One region of the Shewanella inventionis genome, then DNA from elsewhere that is predicted to be linked to it. Evidence: predicted binding sites of a transcription regulator. Region 1 holds the regulator's gene; each other region holds the start of a gene.
What was found. The regulator FliA, encoded in region 1, starts transcription of late flagellar genes. The targets are predictions, from matches to a motif close to CTAAAGNTNNNNNNNNNNNNGCCGATA.
Positions count from the first base shown of each region.

Region 2: the regulator FliA is predicted to act here: its motif matches at 2,709-2,735, upstream of K8B83_RS15655 (flagellar protein MotY).
Region 3: the regulator FliA is predicted to act here: its motif matches at 2,092-2,118, upstream of K8B83_RS19810 (DUF5610 domain-containing protein).

Region 1 covers NZ_CP082926.1:2,036,711-2,040,929, reverse strand. The annotation lists gene K8B83_RS09235 (chemotaxis protein CheA) at 1-850, opposite strand, end outside; gene K8B83_RS09230 (protein phosphatase CheZ) at 866-1,603, opposite strand; gene cheY (chemotaxis response regulator CheY) at 1,617-2,000, opposite strand; gene K8B83_RS09220 (RNA polymerase sigma factor FliA) at 2,046-2,765, opposite strand; gene K8B83_RS09215 (MinD/ParA family protein) at 2,758-3,639, opposite strand; gene flhF (flagellar biosynthesis protein FlhF) at 3,644-4,219, opposite strand, start outside.
Region 2 covers NZ_CP082926.1:3,504,904-3,509,122, reverse strand. The annotation lists gene K8B83_RS15670 (Na+/H+ antiporter family protein) at 1-746, opposite strand, end outside; gene K8B83_RS15665 (peroxiredoxin) at 1,198-1,803, shown strand; gene rnt (ribonuclease T) at 1,919-2,581, opposite strand; gene K8B83_RS15655 (flagellar protein MotY) at 2,768-3,637, shown strand.
Region 3 covers NZ_CP082926.1:4,411,857-4,416,075, forward strand. The annotation lists gene K8B83_RS19800 (extracellular solute-binding protein) at 1-403, opposite strand, end outside; gene K8B83_RS19805 (ferredoxin--NADP reductase) at 583-1,332, opposite strand; gene K8B83_RS19810 (DUF5610 domain-containing protein) at 1,466-2,056, opposite strand; gene K8B83_RS19815 (FMN-binding glutamate synthase family protein) at 2,238-3,725, shown strand.

The sequences.
Region 1 (4,219 bases):
TTCCATGTAACTCATCAAGTAAGCGTTCAAACTCATCGTCGGTAATTTCGTCTGAATCAACCAAGGGTTCAACAATGGGTTCTGCTGGTTTTACTTTTTCGGCAACCGATTCTGTTTTCGCTTTAAACGATCCAGAACCATGCAGCTCATCAAGTAAGGCTTCGAATTCATCATCGGTAATTTCATCACTACTTGTCGAAGATGAAGAGGCTGATTTAGGCGCTGAAGTGTCTTTATTTTCTGAAGGGCTTTGTGCAGATGTAGGGCTTTTACCACTGCCGTGCAAAGCATCGAGTAGTGCTTCAAATTCTGACTCGTCAATTTCATCAATACCGGCCGAATTGGATGAAGCGGCGACCTCAGGGCTGATATCTTCTACGTATTCAGGTTCAATATTATCTGCAACGTCTTCAATGATTTCTGGCTCAGGGGCGGACTCGCCCATTTCAGATGGCAAAGGAGCACCGGAGCTTAATAGTTTTAGTTTTGCAAGCAAGTCTGAGTCAGCAGGATCTTGTTGTTGTCCCTGTTGAGTTTGAGCAAACATGGTATTAATTGCATCAACAGCCTGCAAAATAATATCCATTAACTCGGCATTGACACTGCGTTTACCTGTACGTAAAAGATCAAAGGTGTTTTCAGCTTCGTGACAAACATCAACCATTGGTGTCAGACTTAAAAATCCAGCACCACCTTTTACAGTATGAAATCCACGGAAAATGGCATTTAGTAAATCACTGTCATCAGGATTATTTTCAAGAGCGACTAACTGCTCCTGTAGAAGCTCTAAAATCTCGCCAGCTTCAATTAAAAAGTCCTGGAGTATCTCTTCATCAACATCAAAGGACATTAAATTGACTCCTAATTAGAAACCCAGACTTGATAGCAGATCATCAACTTCATCCTGACCCGTGACCACGTCTTCGCGTAATTCAGCGTTCATGATTGGGCCTTCTGCCTCTATCTTATTATCTTTAATCGTAGGTAATGATTCAGCTGTATGCTCACCAAACACGGTCAACATCGACACTAAACTATTTTCGACTTCACGCACTAGTTCAATCACGCGGCGGATCATCTGGCCGGTTAAATCCTGGAAATCTTGTGCCATTAATATCTGATTGAGCAATTCACGAAGACGGTTTGAGTCATGCTCACTGTTAGACATAAATTGCTGAACATCGTGGCAAAGTGACTTAAATTCACCAAGCTCAATATCACGACGCATCAATTTGTCCCACATCGGTGTTACAGACTGAATATTGCTTATAATGGTATCGGCCAAAGGCAAACATTCTTCAACCGCATCCATGGTTTTATTAGCAGCTTGCTCGGTCATATCAATGACGTAGTTCAATCTTTCTTTAGCGTCCGGAATTTCGGTGTTGGCTAATTCAGATAAACGATTATCGATTTGAAAATCTTTGAGGGCGCTGTGTAATTGGCGAGTGAGCTTACCCACTTCTTCAAACAACTCGCGTTGTAGTGGAGAAGCGAGCTCTCTAATTATGTCGTCAGCTTTATCTTGCTCTCCCGCCGATAGCAGTTCAACAAGTTGCTGGGCCTGTTCGAGAGTGATTAACCCCGATAATGATGCCTGCATGACTTATCCTTGCTTATCCGAGACGTTCAAAGATTTTATCTAACTTTTCTTTTAACGTGGCGGCGGTAAAAGGTTTTACAACATATCCATTCACACCGGCTTGGGCTGCCGCAATGATTTGTTCGCGCTTAGCTTCAGCGGTCACCATCAAAACAGGTAGGTGTTTAAGTGAATCATCTGCACGGATAGCTTTGAGTAAATCAATACCCTGCATTCCAGGCATGTTCCAGTCGGTTACAACAAAGTCAAAGTCACCTTTTTGTAACATAGGTAGGGCTGTTGAGCCATCATCTGCTTCTTGGGTATTATTAAATCCCAAGTCTCGCAACAAGTTCTTAATGATACGTCTCATTGTTGAAAAATCGTCAACAATAAGAATCTTCATATTCTTGTCCAAGGTTTCCTCCGGTGAGCTGACACTCGTTTGCTCTATAATTAGTTATTATTCTTGTGTCCAATGCTTGAGCTTGGCTTTTAGTCTGAGCATGGCCTGACTTAATATCTGGCTCACTCGTGACTCGCTTACCTCAAGGATGGCACCAATTTCTTTTAAGTTTAGCGCTTCGTCATAATATAACGACAGCACTAAAGCATCTCTTTCTGGCAAGGTTTTGATTGCTTCAACCAGTGCAGATTGGAATTGAGTCTCAGCAAGAGAATCAAATGCTTCATCTGGGGATTCGTCGTTTGTGGTTAACACATCCTGAGAAACACCAAGATCTTCTATGCCTATGATTTTACCGACAGAAACATCATTTAAGATATGATGGTACTCATCGAGAGACATATCAAGTTTTTCAGCAATTTCTGTGTCTCGTGCATCGCGCCCTAGCAGTTGTTCTAGTTCGTCAATAACTTGGGCTACACGGCGATTATTACGATGAACTGAGCGTGGAACCCAGTCACCGCGGCGAATTTCATCTATCATTGCGCCACGAATACGAATGCCAGCAAAGGTTTCAAATTTAGCCCCTTTGCTGCCATCAAATTTTGATGACGCTTCAAGAAGCCCCATCATACCTGCTTGTAATAAATCATCCAGTTGCACTGATGCGGGCAGCCTTGCCAACATGTGATGAGCAATTCTTTTCACCAACGGTGCATACTGTTCAACAATCGATGTTTTATTATCGAACTGAGTATACGCTGCGGCTTTATTCACTCGCTCTCCCCTCTTCAACGGGCTTACGTTGCACTAAACGTTCAACAAAAAACTCTAAATGTCCACCGGGTTGCTGTGGTACAGGCCAAGTCATAATTTTATTGGCCAATCCATGATAAGCAATCGCTGAAGGTGACTTAGGGAAAGCTTCAACAACTAATTTTTGCTTACGAATAGCTTTGCGTAAATTTTCATCAAAAGGAACGGTAGCAACAAGCTCTAACGCCACATCTAAAAATCTATCCGTCACTTTACTGAGTTTAGCAAATAATTCCATGCCTTCGCGTAAACTGCGCACCATATTTGCCACAATTTTGAAGTGGAACACACCGTGCTCACGACTTAAAATTTTAATCAATGCATACGCATCGGTTATCGATGTAGGTTCATCACACACAACGATTAATACATCTTGTGAGGCACGAGAGAAGCTCAGCACCATATCAGAAATACCCGCTGCAGTATCAACAATTAATATGTCAAACTGAGTGCGCATTTCACTAAATGCACGTATTAAGCCCGCATGTTGTGCCTGAGTCAACTCAACCATGGCTTGAGTGCCTGACGTCGCGGGCACAATACCAATGCCTTTAGGTCCTCGAACAATAATATCATCGAGTTCAGCATCACCAGACAATACATGAGATAAATTTTTCTCAGCACGGATCCCTAGCATCACATCAACGTTGGCTAAACCTAAGTCAGCATCAAGCACAAGTACACGTTTGCCTTTTTCGGCCAATGCAACTGCGGTATTAATGGACACACTGGTTTTACCTACCCCGCCTTTACCACCGGATACGGCAATTACTTTAACTTTATCGTTATTTGGTTGATTCATCATACGTAAACCACTTGCTTGATCCCGAGTCATATCTTTACTCAAATGCATAGGCAGTGTCATTTGACCATGCCGTGTCTTGTGACGTTGGTTGTTCTGTTTCGTTTAATGCTGCTAGCGCTTGTTTGGCTAATGCTAATGTATCAGCCACTTTCATGTCTTCTGGCACACGTTGACCGTCGGTCACATAACTCAATGGTAACTCATTTTGAATCAATACGCTCAATGCACCTGCAATTGATACTGATTCATCTAATTTGGTCAAAATTGCGCCCGATAATGGAATACGTTTAAAGTGTTCAACCGCATCTTGCAGAACGCGACGTTGGCCAGTGGCAGACATCACTAAGTAACTGCGGATAGGGATCCTACTATTTGCTGTCAAATTATCAAGTTGTTGATATAGACGCATGTCACGTTGTCCCATACCAGCAGTATCAATTAACACTAGCTTGCGATTTCTAAATTGATACAAAATTTGTTCTAATTCACTTAAATCATGTGCTTGCTTAACAGGGCAGCCCATAATTTTACCATATGTTGCTAACTGCTCATATGCCCCAATACGATAATGATCGGTCGTGATTAATGCCACTTGCTCTGGGCCATGGTG
Region 2 (4,219 bases), 1.5 Mb from region 1:
ATAATAATTGCCGTGATTGAAATAACAATACTTTTACGGTTAATTACCTGTGTTTCTGTGTCACTTAACACAGGTTGTTCAATCATATATTGTCTGGGTTTACGATAACTGATGAATACCGCAATTAATAAACCAAATACCATTCCTAGGGCAGGTAAAAGCATTGCTTGTGGTATTTGGGTATTTACCGCATTTAAACCATTGGTATTTAAATTGGCGAGCAAGATGTCGTTTAAAAAAATCCCGCCAAAGCCAATAGGTAAAATCATGTAAGTTGTTACTAAACCAAACGTCAGTATGCACGCTATAAGGCGACGATCGATGTTGAGTTTAGTCATAACATGCAACAGCGGCGGAATTAAAATTGGGATAAAAGCAATATGAATTGGCAAAATGTTCTGTGATGAAATAGCCATTGCAAGAATGGTGATTAACAATAACCAACGTACTACTTGAGTGTTGCTGCTGTTTGGCTCTTTTCCCAGTTTATGAATAATGGCATGAGAAATCAGTGTCGTTAAGCCTGAGTGAGATAACGCTGCCGCAAAAGCACCTAATAATGCGTAACTCAAAGCTATTTGGGCTCCACCGCCCAAACCATCATTAAAAGCTGATATTGTTTGGTGGATATCTAGACCACCGACTAAGCCTGCAACAACTGCACTAATGGTTAATGCAACGACAACGTTAATTCGGATAAAGCTTAAAAAGAGCATCAAGCAAACAGCGATAACGACCGCATTCATAATCGTAATTCTTAAAAGTAAATGAGACCGCTATTTTTGACTGTAGTCATGCAGTTTGTCCAGCCTAGATGAAATTTTTAATCGTTGGTGCAGGTTTTAAAGGAATGACTGAATGTTTTTAATACAAATGAGTCGCCAATCAATGATGAGTATTGGGTGCTATTTATAAATTGTCACATTTGTGTAGTCAGACTCGGTTCATTTTAAAGCGCTTGATAATGATTTTGTCACACTGCACTATTACATTTGTATACATTAGTGAGTTTGCATGTTTTATTTTTCAGCAGGTAGACGCTTTTTACGCTGAAATAACTTATAACTAAGCTAAATTAACTGTATGGTATATCACTGAATAAGTACCAGTGGTTCGGATTTTCGATTAATGGATGACTGTGAAAGAATAATTCGTACCATTGTAGCGTGTTAAAAAGCCATTAAATGGAGATTGATAATGAGCGTATTAGTAGGCCGTCCAGCCCCAGATTTCACTGCAGCAGCCGTCCTTGGTTCTGGTGAAATTGTTGACACATTTAACCTAGCTACCGCAATTAAAGGTAAGCCAGCGGTTATTTTCTTCTACCCACTTGATTTTACTTTTGTGTGTCCGTCAGAGCTTATTGCTTTTGATCACCGCATGGAAGAGTTTACTAAACGTGGTGTTGAAGTGATTGGTGTTTCAATTGATTCACAGTTTACTCATAACGCGTGGCGTAACACCCCAGTTGAAAAGGGTGGCATTGGCCAAGTTAAATACACTTTAGTTGCTGACGTTAAGCACGAAATTTGTAAAGCATACGATGTTGAGCACCCAGAAGCCGGCGTTGCTTTCCGTGGTTCTTTCTTAGTAGATAAAGAAGGCCAAGTACGTCACCAAGTGGTTAACGATTTACCATTAGGCCGTAACGTTGATGAAATGATCCGTATGATCGACGCACTTCAATTCCATGAAGAACACGGTGAAGTTTGTCCAGCGGGCTGGTCAAAAGGCGAAAAAGGCATGACAGCTAGCACTGAAGGTGTGGCTGCATACTTAAAAGATAACTCTGCTAAGCTTTAATGCTAAGAGTTTGAATGAATAAAAAAGCTGCTGCGGCAGCTTTTTTATTGGGCGTGAATTGTTACGTAGTTTATCTTATACATACAGGCAGAATATTAAAAATAGCTTGCTGTAGTTACTCTATATTGGCATCTTCATCATCAGCAGTGACAAGAGGCCACCCACCAAGGGCTTTCCAACGATTAACAATATAGCAAAACAATTCAGCAGTCCGCTCAGTATCATAGAGCGCTGAATGTGCTTCTTTATTGTCAAATTCAATACCTGCCATTTTACACGCTTTGGCTAATACAGTATGGCCAATTGCTAATCCTGCTAACGTTGCAGTGTCAAAACTTGCAAAAGGATGAAATGGCGAGCGCTTTAAACTATTACGCTCAATAGCTTGATTCACAAAACCCAAATCAAATGCGGCGTTGTGAGCCACAATAATACAACGATGACAATCCGCGGCCTTTTGCGCTTTTTTGACTTCTTTAAAGATTTCTAAAAATGCGACTTTTTCATCTACAGCCCCCCTAAGCGGGTTTGTAGGATCGATGCCATTAAATGCTAATGCTTCGGGTTCCAAATTGGCCCCCTCAAAAGGCTCAATATGAAAATGTAAGGTTTTATCGAGCTCAATGACTCCGTCACTGTTCATTTTTAGCAAGCTGACAGCAATTTCAAGTAACGCGTCTGTTTTTGCGTTGAAACCTGCTGTCTCAACGTCTATAACCACTGGAAAATAACCACGAAAGCGGTGTTTAAACTTGTTAGCGTCACAAATATCTGTCATTACCTTCTTTTTCCTCAATTGATATCACTTTCAGAGTAAATGATATTAAGCCGAGTATTATGCGCAAACTGACGCTCACTGTCATGTTTGATTGTGGTTTTTATCAACGATTAAACATGATTGCTTGCTAAAGAAACCCTGTAAAAGGCCGATAGCTACTATGTAACCGGTATAAAGGGTGTTTTTATGTGGCGAAAACTGATGGTACTCACAAGTTTGTGTCTTTGCTCAACGGCTCATGCCGATTTGAGACATTATGTGGCGTCTCTTGAAAACTCAGCATGGCGTGTAGGCGAAAATAATCCTATAGAATGCCGCTTAGAGCATGACATTCCTGATTATGGTCGAGCTATTTTCACTAGTATCGCAGGCAAGGAACTCAATTTACAATTTACCTTAGACATGTGGTCAAAGCCAGATTCTGTCACCAATGCCACGCTAATTAGCCGTGCACCGAGTTGGCGTCCAGGCCATAACTCACGGAAAATTACCCAGTTAACCTACCAAAAACAATTTAATGGTGAAGTACCAAAAAAAGCAGCATGGTCGATGTTAGATGAGTTAAGCCAAGGCATGGAACCGACTTTTTACTATGCCGATTGGTATAATCCTAATGCTAAAATAGCGGTTGGATTGTCATCGGCAAATTTTGGTGGTAAATACCGTGAGTTTCGTTCTTGTTTAGCGAACTTATTACCTTACAGTTTTGATGACATTGCATTTACCGTTTTAAATTACCAAGAGGGCGGGGTGGAGTTAACCCGTTTTTCCAAAATGCAGCTACAAAAAGTACAACGTTACTTGTCATTTGATCCTGAAGTCGAGCTTGTTCTTATTGACGCCTATACTGACAGTTATGGAGGGCGCTCTGTCAATCAAAGAGTATCAGACAAACGTGCCGACTCAGTTAAAGATATTCTTATTGCCAGCGGCATTCCTCAAGATCGTATTCGTACAGAAGGTCATGGTGAGAAGCGGCACGTTGCGGCAAATGATCTTGAACAAGAAAGGCAAATCAACCGTCGTGTGGTCATTAAGATAACGAAACCAATATAGCGCAATGATAACGTGATATACACAAACCCGAGTAGTTTACTGCTTGGGTTTTATTTTGCTTGCTGCTTGAGTATTGAATTGTGATGGGCGAAAAAAAGATAAAAAAAAACCCACTCAATCCAAGTGGGTTAAACAATTTGCAATCAACAAATTTAAGGAAGGAAGTCAAGCATAAGAACTAGGGTAAACTGAGGTATTGGGCTACATCAGTTTGACGTTCTTTGTTTTCAACATCTGAATCGGATGCATCGTGAAAACAAGGCTATAGTAGAATGAATGCACTAATTCGACAAACTAGAAAAATTACTGTTTTGCATTAATAAAACTAATGATTAAGGCTGTTTATATTTACACAAAAAAGGCTTTATAAGCTATTACAGCGCTTTTACAGGTTATTATGCATATATTTTGCATAACTAATCGGATTAGCAAAATAACCACGTCGATAATATTTAACAACTTAGCTATAGTCGATTTTTTTAGCGATTTTTTGGGATGTAAAATAACTTAATTGTTGGGCAACATGCCCAAGAAATACCTTTTGGGCTTCATTCTCTACTATTGTTAAGCAGGGGATTATCT
Region 3 (4,219 bases), 2.4 Mb from region 1:
TACCGGTACGCTCTTTTGAAGAGTAAACGTTACGCACGCGCATCGTTAAGGCAAACCAGTCATTGTTTGGTGAACGATACTGGGCAGGAAGGTTTTCATCAATAATAGGGCTGCTGACTGAGCTAACAAGATCTTTTTCCACTAATTCCATTAGGCGTGAAAAATCAGAGGTTAACACCACATCAGCAGGAGATAAACGACCTTCTCGCGCAATACGCTCAGCAAGGCCATCTTTAGCAAATACCACGTTAACTTCAACACCGGTTTGCTCGGTAAACTTTTCTAAAATTGGCTCAACTAAAAATGCTTGGCGGTAAGAATAAACGGTTAAAGGATCTGCTGCGCTGGCCGAAAACGCCATGCTAGCTAACCCGAACAATACAACGTTATTGAGCAATCTCATTGTGACTCTCTCCTGTGACAAAGACTCATTAAGCCCTTTAAAATGTAAGTGATAATAATTATCAATTACATACATGATAAATAAACGTCACATTATGAGCAAGCGCTGTTTTATTTTTTTATCATTCAAGTTAACAAGGTGTACACGGGCAGCTATTGATACAGTGATAAAATGTGCATTTACCAATATTTTTCAACCGTAATTTGCCCTGGTGCTCGGCGTAAATTTTTTGATAAACCTTTTTCAATTAACACCGCTTGAGCATCACTAATCATACCCGGATTGCCACAAATCATTACTTGTGAGTGATCTACGCTAATCTCCAAGCCTGCTTTTTGTTCAATCAGGCCGTGGCTTAATCCGTCTGGGATCCGACAAGATAAGGCGTCAGGAAATGCTTCGCGAGTGACAATAGGAACAAAGACAAACTGCTGAGGATAGGATGTTTGCAAGTGTTTTATGGTATCAAGATACGCTAAATCCTCTGCCAAGCGGACCCCATAAACAAGCACCACTTTCTCAAAACGCTCCCAAGGTTCACTTGTAGCTAACATTGAAATAAATGGTCCAACAGCCGTTCCTGTCGACAAAAACCACAAATGTTTACCTTGCAATGCGCCATGAGGAATTTCATCTAAGGTCATAAACCCAGAAGCTTTTGGGGTTATTTCGATAGTATCACCTGGAATAAGGCTCTGTAGATCAGGCGATAGCTGGCCATCTTCAACTGCAACCGCGAGCACTTCAACATAATCACTACCGGGTGGATTAACTAACGAATAAGCACGAGCAACTCGCTTACCATCACGCATCTGGCTTAACTTAATAAATTGTCCTGCGGTAAATGGCTCGATATCGGCTTTAATACGCAAAGAAAACAATTTGTTGTTCCAGTCAATTCGTTTTAATACAGTACCGTTAATCCACATGGCGAGTATCCTTCTAGATTTGGCGATAAATAACAATACCAATCTATACAGATATTTGCTTAATTAACAGTCTAAGTTTATTTATGATATTTATCGCAACTTCTCAATGAAGGCGTAATACCACAGCGTAAAATTAAGCCTCTTGGGTTTCTGTATTAGCATCTAGTCTGTCTTGCGCAAACTGAGCTAGTTTTTGCTGAATTAATTCATAGGTTTGGTCAACACCAGCGGCAATATCACCTTCTAAAACCTTTAAACCTGACAAAATATCACTGGCTTCTTTAAAGCCTTGATCAATAGCATCGCCAATTTTCACCATAAAGGAGTTCACCTGCTCATCAAACCCCATTGATTGGTTTTGTTGCTGATGAGTCGAAAAAAACTGTGTCGCAAAACTCACGATACGATCAGCAGTAGCTTCTGGTGAGTAATCAATGCCTTCCTCTGCATTTTTTTGTACTGCATTTTCACCCATAGTAGGCGCAAGCTCTTCATTTATCGCTTCAATAGCAGCACGATAAAGCAGTGCCATCGATTTATCTCCTGCGGCAATGCTCACTTCTTCTTGTGCAGCTAAAATGCTGTTATTCATCATTTGGCGGCTAATCTGGCTGTTAGTCAATTTGGGCTCAACTGAAGTGTTTTTTACCGCTTGTTGATTACTGATGTTTTGAGTACTACTTGATGTATTCATACTCGTGTTATTCGTAGTCTTAATGTCCATAGCCTTAGCTCATTTAAAATAACCGGTAGCTTAATTATCGACCAAAAGAGCAATTTCTAAAGTGCTTCGGCCAGTTTTCCTAAGATAAATTTAGTCTACTGATTAATATCATCAATTTAACTTGCCCAAATTTATCTCTGCTAATATGTTAATCAGCATACCTTAATTAAAGGACTACAGCATGGCGCAACAACATTGGTTTATGTGGGGAATAGACATTTTTTCAGCACTGTTTTTAGTGTTGTTTTGGGTGTTACTTATTGCCGTGGTTTACATGTATATCGCCGATAAAATACAAACAAAGCAGGCAATCAGGCATAACTACCCCGTTGTTGGTCGCTTTCGTTATTTGTTCGAAAAACAAGGTGAGTTTTTTAGGCAATACTTTTTCTCACATGACCGTGAAGAGCTGCCATTTAATCGTGCTGAACGCAGCTGGGTTTATCGTGCCGCCAAAAATGTTGATCGTACCATCGCTTTTGGCTCAACTCAGGCCTTAGATAAACCTGGCACGGTTATGTTTATGAACTCCGCCTTCCCCATTAGTGATCATGACAAACATAAAACCGTGGCCGTTACCATTGGACCTGATTGCAAACACCCCTACATCACAGACAAAATTTGCCATATTTCAGCCATGAGCTTTGGGGCATTATCACGCCCGGCGGTGACAGCCCTCTCTCATGGCGCGGCTCAAGCCGGTTGTTGGCTAAACACAGGAGAAGGTGGATTAAGCCCTTACCACTTAAAAGGTCACTGTGATTTAGTTTTTCAAATCGGTACCGCAAAATATGGCGTACGCGATGATCAAGGCCATTTAGACCCACAAAAATTAGCTGACATCGCAGCTCATCCTGAAGTCAAAATGTTTGAAATCAAATTAAGCCAGGGTGCAAAACCGGGTAAAGGAGGCATTTTGCCCTCTGTAAAAGTCACCGAAGAAATTGCCGCCATCAGGGGGATCCCTGTCGGACAAGATTCGATTAGCCCAAATGGTCATCTGGAGTTGAATTGCGTAGCCGATATTATCGACATGATAAATCAAGTCCGTGACACCACAGGTAAACCGACAGGCATCAAAGCAGTATTGGGGGATATAGCTTGGGTAAATGAATTGTGTGATGAAATTGAACGTCGTGGTGTTGAGTCTGCCCCCGACTTTTTTACGCTGGACAGTTCAGATGGTGGTACAGGCGCGGCGCCACAAGCCTTGATGGATAATGTTGGGCTACCGTTAAAACAAAGCTTGCCATTGTTGGTTGATTTATTAAATGAACGCGGTTTAAAACAGCGGATCAAAATAATCGCAACGGGTAAATTAGTCATGCCCTCTTACGTTGCATGGGCGTTGGCAACGGGAGCTGATTTTATTGCATCAGCTAGGGGCAATATGTTTGCGTTAGGCTGTATTCAATCATTGCAGTGCAATAAAGACACCTGCCCAACAGGGATCACAACCCATAATACCCGTTTACAACAAGGATTAGATCCTAAAGATAAATCAACACGCGTTGCTAACTACAATCATTTTCTTCATTATGATTTAACCATGATAGCCCACTCTTGTGGGGTGACAGATCCCAGACACTTAACCCGGCATCATGCACGAATAGTTCAAACCACGGGGGTGGCCGTCACACTTGATAAACACTATCGCCATATGCAATAAATTAACAAGGAGTTATACTAATTAGGTAGTGCTAATCTAATGTTTTGCTGCAGGTTCACTTTGCCGAAAATAACAATAAGGTGTAGAATGATTGTTGATGTTGATCACATTAATTCTAACCAATGTGATTTAGGGACATTTGCAAGCCAAGGATCATATGTTAAAAGTTACATCAGAAAATATACCTGTGAATGAAAAAAGTCTCAGCGTGAGTTGTAAAAATTGCGATCGCATGATTGAGATCGAAGGCGAGTTAGTGTGTTTTGAACACGGTAAAATTAAACGCTTAATCCCTGATAACTCACCAAGATCTTTGATTAAAATGGTGTGTATTGGTTGGCGAAAAAAATAATTTTCTCGTTATCAACGCCAACCGTTTTTGCGTGTTTTTGCGTATTGTTCCCTCGTAATTAACTTTGAACCTATTTCATCGATTTATTTCATTGCACCATGATAACCCTACAGCCTAATACACCAAAATAGGTAGTGGTGAT